Regions from separate parts of the Arthrobacter ginkgonis genome, predicted to be linked through region 1. Evidence: riboswitches for the same ligand, from Rfam matches in the RefSeq annotation. Region 1 holds a riboswitch; the other holds the start of a gene.

Region 1 (4,403 bases):
CGTGCTGCTGGCCAGCATCATGATCGGTATCTCCACGCTGATCAACGCGTTCGGCGTGAAGCTCATGACCCTCATCAACAGCGTCGGCGTGTTCGTTGAACTGGTGGCGGCCGTGCTGCTGATCCTGGCCCTGCTCTGGCACGCGGTCCGCGGCCCGGGAGTCCTCTTGGACACCTCCGGCTACGGGGAAGGGCACCCGCTGGGGTTCTTCGGCGTCTTCCTGATCGGCGCCATGGCCTCGGGCTACGTCATGTACGGCTTCGACACCGCCAGCTCCCTCGGCGAGGAAACGAAGGACCCCAAGCGCACCGCGCCCAAGGCCATCCTGCGCGCCGTCACCGCCTCCTTCCTGCTGGGCGGGCTGATCCTGCTCGGCGGGCTGCTGGCCGCTCCGGACCTCAATGATCCGAAGGTGGGCCATGCCGACGGCGGCCTGCAGTACATCGTGCTCTCGGTGCTGGGCGGCCCCTTCGGCAAGGCCTTCCTGGTCTGCATCGTCGTGGCCGTCATTGTGTGCACCCTGGCGGTGCACGCGGCCGCCATCCGGATGATGTTCGCGATGGCCCGGGACAACAACCTGCCGTTCAGCCGGCAGCTCAGCAAGGTCGATCCCGTGCGCAGGACGCCTGCCGTGGCGGCCATCGTCATCGGTGTCATCGCGGTGATCCCGCTGATCGTCAACGTGATGCAGCCGGCCATTTTCACCATCATGTCCAGCATCAGCATCGTCCTGATCTACCTGTCCTACCTGCTGGTCACCGTGCCCATGCTGCGCAACAGGTTCCTGAGGAAGTGGCCGCTCAAGGAGGAAGAGGCCGGCAAGGCCGGATTCAGCCTCGGCAAGTGGGGCCTGCCGGTGAACATCCTGGCCGTGTTCTGGGGCGGGGCCATGACCCTGAACCTCATCTGGCCGCGGCAGGAGATCTACAACTCCGTTCCGCCGTTCGAGTGGTACCTGCAGTGGGGCGGCGTGCTGTTCGTCGGTGCCGTCGTGATTGGCGGCACGCTCCTCTACCGCCTGAAGATCCGCCACCAGACGGGGGTGCTGGCCGAGCACGCGGCGGCCGTCGCGGCCCATCCGTCCTCGGGCTCCGCACGTACCGAACCGTCGGCTGCCCCCCGACCGCTGCCGGATCCTGTCCGGGCCGGGGCCGGCCTGTCCAGCGCGGACATTGCCAGTGAGATCCCTGACGCGCTGCCAGCCAATGCTGCCCTGTCAGAGAAAGGCACGGGGTCGTAGATCGGGCCCTTGGGGATGCCCGCGGGGCCGCTGCTCCTAGACGGCGTCGAACTCGGCGAAGTCGGCGGTCACCGCATTGAAGAAGCGCTCCAGCTCGGGGTCGTGGTCCAGCGGACACGGGACCAAGGGCTCCAACGACAGGCTGAGGTAGCTGCGCCCCGCCTGGCGGCGCGGATCCGCGGGCATCCCCAAAACCCCGGCCTCGGGGTTCCACACCGGCTCGGCGCGGCGGCCGGTCCGTCCGAGCGAGTCCAGCAGCCGGGCGTGCTCGGCCAGGGCCAGGGCATCATGCGTGTAGGCCAGGACCTGCTCCCCGCAGAACGTCACCATCCGCACTGCCTGTTCGGCCACGTCCACGTCCACGCTGGTGATCCGTTCCCATGCCGTGGCATCGCGGAGGGCCCCGGCCACGGTCCGGAGGTGGAGGCGGTGCCCGCGCCCGAACAGGGTGCAGTTCGCTTCGGCGCCGGCGGAGGGGATCGGATAGCCCATGGGGGACCTTTCGTTGCTCTTGTCCGGAGCGGTGTTGCACCAGACCACTTCGTCATCCGAACCACCCGTGAAGCATGGGGTTGGTGTGCGGTCGGGTCGGAGCCCAAACATGGCCGCAGCTCGTGAAGCTTTTCCTAATGGTATCCCATTCTCCAAGGCGCCAGCGTCGCGCAAGTTGCTTCGCGGGCCGGAGTGGGATTGGCTGGGAAGGAACGCTTTAGGCAACCCTTACCTCGGGTTGGTCCCGAACGTCCCCGCCGAACGCCCGCGAAGAGGAACCGCCATGACCGCAGCACCCGCCGCCCGCACCCCACGTCCCGCCCGCCCGCAGGTGGTGCTCGAGGTGCTCGCCACCGAACGCCTCAGCCCCCACATGGTGCGGCTGACTCTGGGCGGGGAGGGGTTTGCGGGGTTCCAGAACAAGGACGCCACGGACAAGTACGTCAAGATCCTCTTCGCCGATCCGGCGCTGGGACTGGAACCGCCGTACGACCTGGAGGCACTGCGCGTGAAGCTGGGCCCGGAGGCCGTGCCGGTGCGCCGCACCTACACGGTCCGCCGCGTCGACGAGGCGGCACGGACGCTGCAGATCGACTTCGTGGTCCACGGAGACGAGGGCATCGCCGGGCCCTGGGCCGCGGCGGCGCAGCCGGGGGAGAAGGTCTGCTTCAACGGACCCGGCGGGATGTACGCGCCGGATCCGTCCGCCGACTGGCACCTGCTGGCCGGGGACGAGTCGGCACTGCCGGCGATCTCCGTCGCGCTGGAGGCCCTGCTGGACGACGCCGTGGGCGTCGCCTATCTGGAGGTCGCGGGCCCGGAGGACGAGTTGGAGCTCGCCGCGCCCGCCGGCGTCGAACTGCGCTGGCTGCACCGCGGCGAGTTCACCCCCGACTCCACCGTGCTGGCCGCAGCGGTCGAGGCCGGAGCGTGGCGCGAGGGGCGGGTGCAGGTCTTCGCGCACGGCGAGCGGGAGGTCGTGAAAAACCTGCGCCGCTACCTTGCCGAGGAACGCGCGGTGGACCGCAGGCAGCTGTCCCTGTCCGCCTACTGGGCCTACGGCCGGGCCGAGGACGCGTTCCAGGCGGAGAAGCGCGAGGCGGTCGGGCAGATCTTCCCCGAGGGCTGAGGCGCCTCCCGGAACCGGGCCGCAGGCCCTACATGGCCTGCGGGTAAGCCGGCGGCAATGACGATCGGGCGTCGAAGCGCGCGCCCTGGGGGTGGGAGGGCAGCACCATGAAGATGAGGATGATCAGCCCGCCGACGCCGGGTATCAGGGACAGCAGGTAGAACCAGCCGCTGTAGTTGGCATCGTGCAGCCGGCGCACCGCGATGGCGATGCTGGGGATCAGGACCGCGAGGGAGTAGGCGGCCAGCAGGACGATCAGCACGACCGTCAGCGGGGCGGGCCGCCAGTTCTCAGGGTCCGGCTCGTAGTCCATCTGGGGATTTCCCGTGGCGACGATCGAGATGGCGAGGAGGATCGAGCCCACGGTCGCCACCAGTGCGTTGAACAGGGCGGCCCACCAGTACTCGCTCCGGCTGGCCCGCCCGGAGAAGGTCGCGTACTTGGTGAAGAACCGTTTGATGGCCTGGCCGAAGCTGGCGTTGTAGAGCGGCTGGTCCAGGGGAACGGGGGAGTTCCCGCTCCGGGGCAGGGGCTGTGCCATGGAAGGTCCTCTCATCAGGCGGTATGCGTCGGCCGGAGTGATCCTCCCGACCATAATCCGCCCGGGTGTCCCGGCGGGGAAGGCCGCGGGGGCCTATGATGGCGAAAAGATTGGGAGGCCCACCATGACCGAGACCCCGGAGACCACCTTCTCGGCCCGTTTGCGCCACGCCACGCAGGCGGAGCACTCCCGGGCGGAGTCCGCCGAATTCATCTCCACGCTGATGGAGGGGACCCGCAGCGCGCGGGACTACGCCCTCTTGCTGTCCCAGTACCGGTTCATCTACTCCGCCCTGGAGGAGGAATGCCGCTCCCTGCGCGAGCGGCCCGGGGCGGGGGACCTGCTGGCGGAGTTGCTGGATCCCCGGCTTGAGCGGCTGCCGTCCATCGAGGCGGACCTGGCCGGCCTGGTTCCGGCCGTGGGGCTGGACGCGGCGCCCGGAGCGCTTCCGGCGACCCGGGAGTATGCGGCGCGCATCCGCGCGGCGGCCGCGGAGGATCCGGCACGCCTGGTGGCGCACCACTACCTGCGCTACCTGGGGGATCTTTCCGGTGGCCTGGCGATCGGCAGGCTGGTCGCGCGCCACTACGGCATTGTCCCGGAGCACCTGAGCATGTGGACCTTCCACGGCATCGACAAGCCCAAGGTGTACAAGGACGGCTACCGGGCCAAGCTGGATGCCTACGCGGTGGACGACGCCCGCGCCGACGCGCTGGTGGACGAGGCGGCCTCCGGCTTCGCCCTGAACCGGGCCCTGTTCGCCGAGCTGTTGGGACTGTCCCGGAAGGTGGCGCCAGCGGTGGCCTAGCGCGCGGGCCTTGCCCCGCGCTTACCGGTCAGCCGGGCCAGACCCCCGAGGTCCCGCGCCGGTGGCTATCCACCAGGTGGGTGTCCACGATGCCGGTGGCCTCCATGAGGGCGAACATCGTCGTGGGGCCAACGAACGCGAAGCCCTTCCTGCGCAGCGCCTTGGAGAGGGCCACCGACTCGGGCGAGGTGGT
Region 2 (4,403 bases), on a different contig from region 1:
CGTTGCGCCAGATGTTGCGGGCGTTGACGACGCCGGCGACGAAGCGCACGCCGGTCTTCGCGATCGCGGCCAGGGCCGGGGCGAGCGGGCGGCGGCCGCGGACCAGATCGGCGTGGACGGCCTCGATGCCGGTGGAGGCCAGCGTCTGCAGGGCCTCGCCGGGGGCCTGAAGCGATCCGGCGGTGCCATAGCCGGTGGTGACCAGCAGCGCGGGGCGGGTGCCGGCGGCGGCCGGGGTCCCGGCGTCGTTCGCGGAGACGACCGGGGCGTTGGCCAGTTCGAGGTAAACGCGCTCGGCGACGCCGCCCGGGGCGATCAGCGCGGCCCCGCGGTCGGTCGCCAGCGCGGGCTCGTCGAGCTGGACCCACTCGGCGCCGGCCGCGGCGAGCTGGGCGAGGATGCCCTGGTAGGCGGCCACGGCGTCGTCGATGCGGGAGAGCGGGTCGAAGCCTTCCGGCGCGCCGTCCTCCGGCTTGGCCAGCAGCAGGTAGGTGATCGGGCCCACGAGGACCGGGCGCAGCGTGGAGCCGGCGGCGCGGTGGCGGCGGACGATGCCGGCCAGGCGGTGCGCGACGGCCCGCAGCGGGGTGTCCGGGCCGATCTCCGGGACCAGGTAGTGGTAGTTGGTGTCGAACCACTTGGTCAGCTCCAGCGGCGGGCGCTGCCCGTCGCCGCGGGCCAGCGTGAAGTAGCCGGCCAGGTCCACGGCCCCGTCCTCGACGGCGAGGTCGGCGAAGCGGGCCGGGAGCGCGCCGAGGGCGGCGGTGGCATCAAGCACCTGGTCGTAGAGGGCGAAGTCGGCCGGGATCGAGGAGTCGGCGCGGTTCAGGCCCAGCTGCTCCAGGCGGGCGACGGTCGCGTCCTGCAGGGTTGCGGCGACGCTTTCCAGGCCGTCCTCGTCGAGGGTGCCGGCCCAGTGGGATTCCACGGCCCGCTTGAGTTCGCGGTTCGGGCCCAGGCGGGGGTAGCCGAGGATGGTGGCGGCGGGGAAGGTGTTGGCGGTGGTCACGGTGTGCTCCTGCTTCTCGGTGTGCTGGGGGTTCTCAGCGGGGTGGGGGTTGTTTTGGTGGTTCGGGTGGTCTTGGTGGTTGTCGGGGCCGGCGGTGCTCATACGGCGGCACTCATCGGGCGGCACTGAGCGGTCTGTCGGCCGGCTGGAGGTCCAGCTGGCCGGTGTCCAGCGGCACCGCGCGGGTGCCGGGCAGGCCCACGGCTTCGATCACGTCGAGCGAGCCGCGGTGGTCGTTGAAGGTGTACAGGTGCAGGCCCGGCGCCCCGGCGGCCAGGGCGGCGCGCCCCAGGCCGGCCGCGTGGTCCACGCCGATGCGGTGGCGTTCGGCGTCGCTGGAGGCCGTTTCCAGGCGGTGCAGCAGCTCGCGCTCGGCCGGAAGCCCGGTGAGGACGGAGAGCCGGCGCAGCCGTGCCACGCTGGAGACCGGGATGATGCCCGGGATGATCGGGATCGTGACTCCGGCCTTGCGGGCCGCCTCGACCAGCCGCTCGTAGTCGCCGGCCTGGAAGTAGACCTGGGTGATCGCGAAGTTCGCGCCGGAACGCTCCTTGGAGAGCAGCACCTCGACGTCGTGCTGGAAGCTCGGCGATTCCGGGTGGCGGTGCGCGTAGGCCGCGACGCCGACCGCCAGCCGTCCGCCGGCCAGCGCTGCGCTGTGCCGCCGCTCCACGTCGCGGATCAGCTCCACGAGGTAGCGGGCGAACGGCAGTTCGCCACGGAACGCCTCCGGATCCTGGGGCAGGTCACCGCGCAGGGCCAGCACCCCGCGCACGCCCAGGGACAGGAAGTAGCGGACCAGCAGGTCCAGGCTTTCGCGGGTCTCCCCCACGCAGCACAGATGGGCCAGCGGGCGCAACCTGGTGTTCTCGGTCAGGTGCCGGATCAGTTCCACGGAGGCCCTCCGGCGCTCCGGGGTGCCGTTGTAGGTGACGGACACGTAGTCGGGCCGGGAGGCCTCCAGCGCGGCCACGGTTTCCAGCACCGAGTCGCTGGCGTCACGGTGCACCGGCGGATACAACTCGTAGGACAACGACGGCGGTGCCGCCGTGGTGGGGGGTGGTGCCATGACTCTCCTCGTCGGTTTGAACGAGGGAGCGCATCGGCTAGCAAGCCCGGAAAATCAGCCGAAATCCCGAGCCGCGGCACGCCGAGGCCTCGAGGTGGTTTCGCTGATGCGTCTCCATCGCTTCTGGCGGTAGCACCGTTCCGAAGGACCCGCGAGGGGTGCCATCGGATGGTTGCTGCGGCGTCATCGATCCAGATCTCTCGGCCGCTCTTGATGGTTTGGTTCGACTATCTAAAACCGGAATCGGTGCCCCGTGCAAGCGCTCCGCGCCGAAACTGTCATGGAGCCTTTTATGACGAAACATGACGCCGAAAACGCCGCGCGGCGCGCTCCCAGCCCCGGTTCGGGAGCCGAAAACGCGCCGTGCGGCGTCTCGGGACGACATGTTTCGCGTCTGCCCCTTATTGCGTTTGGCCAAAGGACCGTGTGCCCCTTCTGCGTTTCACCAAAGGACGATGTCGGGTTTGGCGCCCAAACCCGACATCGTCCTTTGGTGAAACGCGTACCGGGAGCAGGAAGCCTTGGCGAAACCGGATCGTCCCGGCCAGGACCAGCCCCCGGCCCCTTCTCGGGGAGGGCTAGTCGCCCAGCCCCGGGGGGTTCAGCTCGGACTCGGCGATCCCTTCGTCGGCCAGGCCCCAGCGCTCGAGGACGCTGGCGTAGGTGCCGTTTTCGATGAGGTGGTTGATGCCGGCCTGTGCGGCTTCGGCCAGGCCGGAGCCCTTCTTCACCGTCACGGCGATGTTGGCCTTCTCCGGCCACCCGCCGGCGATGAGGCCCACCTGCTTGCTCTTGCCGTCCTGCGCGGCCTTGTACGCGGAGGTCGCGTTCGGCCCGAAGGTCGCGTCGGCCCGTCCGGACTGCAGCGCCAGCGAGGAGGCGGAGTCGTCGTCGTAGTACTGGAACTCGATCGGCTTCAGGCCGTTCTTCTTGTTCTCCGCGTCCCAGTCCAGCAGGATCTTCTCCTGGTTGGTCCCGGAGCCGACGATGATGCGCAGCCCGGCGACGTCCTCCGCCTTCTCCAGGCCGGTGATCGCCGAATCGCTCTTGACGTAGAAGCCCAGCTTGTCTTCGCGGTAGCTGGCGAAGTCGAACTTGTCCTTGCGTTCCTTGGTCACGGTGACGTTGGACAGGACGGCCTCATACTTGCCGGACTCCACGCCCAGCGGCCAGTCGGCCCACGCGACGTCGACGATCTCTGCCTCCAGGCCCAGCGAGTCGGCGAGCGCATGGGCGATGTCGACCTCGTTGCCCACGGGCGTCTTGTTGTCCGTGGCGTACACGGCCAACGGGGCGGCCCACGGGCTCACCGCGACGGTCAGCTTCCCGTCCGCGGACACCGATTCCGGGACCAGCGCCGCGGCCTCGGCCGACTTGTCCGAGGCGTAGCGCTGCTGGTCCGGGGAGAGGTCGAAGGCCTTGACATCCGACGCCGGGTTGGTGGCGGCGGAGGCTCCGGGGTCGGCGCAGCCGGCGAGGACGGCGGTCCCCAGGACGGAGACCAGCACGGCGGCGGGCAGGGCGGAACGGAGAGGGGATGTCATGGGGATGCCTTTCGATGGGGTGGCAGGTGGTGGGTGGTGCGGGCAGGCAAGCGGGGCTAGCGGGTGGCGGCCAGGGCGGCGGGCACCCCGTGGACTCGGGCGGCGAAGGGGTCCTCCGCCTCCCACAGGGTGGTCGGTGCCGCGGCCCGGACCGCCGGGATGACCTCGGCGGCGAAGCGTTCGAGGACCTCCAGCTGCTGGCCGAACGGCAGCGTGGTGGGCAGCGAGATCGCCTGGAGCGCGTGCCCGTACAGCGCGTGGTACTCCAGGATCTTCGCGGCCACGTCCTCCGGGCTGCCGACCAGGGACGGTCCCTCGGCGACGGCATGGTCGATGCTGCGGAACGGGGAGTTGTTGCCGGGCACGTCGCGGCCGGCGGTCAGGGCCTCGTAGACGGGGCCGAACTGCCGCTTGGCCTCGGCCGTGGTGTCCGCGAGGAAGATGCCGCCCGCCCCGGCGCCGGAAGCGATGTACCGGTGGGCGGGGTCGTGGCCGGCGGCGTCGTACCGTTCGGCGTAGTGGTCGATCAGCACCTTGTAGTTCTCGCGGGGCTGGATGGCGTTGGCGGTGAACAGCGGATCGCCCCAGTCGCCGGCCAGCGCCGCGGAGGCCAGGGAGGTCGCCGAGCCGTGCCACACGCGCGGCGCGCCCGCGTACGGCCGCGGCGTCGTCGTCGTCGGCTCCACCAGTGCCGGCCGGAACCGGCCCTCCCAGGTGACGCCCTCCTCCCGCCACAGCCGGCGCAGCAGCGCGTACTTCTCCGCCAGCAGGTCCCACTGGT

The links. Region 1 has a riboswitch for S-adenosylmethionine ahead of ABD912_RS21015 (hypothetical protein). Riboswitches for the same ligand answer to the same signal wherever they lie in the genome.
Region 2: another riboswitch for S-adenosylmethionine. It lies ahead of ABD912_RS06465 (methylenetetrahydrofolate reductase); the one in region 1 lies ahead of ABD912_RS21015 (hypothetical protein).

Annotation. Positions count from the first base shown of each region.
Region 1 is NZ_BAABEO010000034.1:27,356-31,758, forward strand. It holds gene ABD912_RS21010 (APC family permease) at 1-1,240, shown strand, start outside; gene ABD912_RS21015 (hypothetical protein) at 1,277-1,732, opposite strand; SAM riboswitch class IV at 1,743-1,860, opposite strand; gene ABD912_RS21020 (siderophore-interacting protein) at 2,016-2,861, shown strand; gene ABD912_RS21025 (DUF805 domain-containing protein) at 2,890-3,402, opposite strand; gene ABD912_RS21030 (biliverdin-producing heme oxygenase) at 3,527-4,210, shown strand; gene ABD912_RS21035 (DNA-3-methyladenine glycosylase I) at 4,239-4,403, opposite strand, start outside.
Region 2 is NZ_BAABEO010000008.1:840,609-845,011, forward strand. It holds gene metE (5-methyltetrahydropteroyltriglutamate--homocysteine S-methyltransferase) at 1-1,111, opposite strand, end outside; gene ABD912_RS06465 (methylenetetrahydrofolate reductase) at 1,122-2,078, opposite strand; SAM riboswitch class I at 2,190-2,298, opposite strand; gene ABD912_RS06470 (ABC transporter substrate-binding protein) at 2,657-3,622, opposite strand; gene ABD912_RS06475 (LLM class flavin-dependent oxidoreductase) at 3,679-4,403, opposite strand, start outside.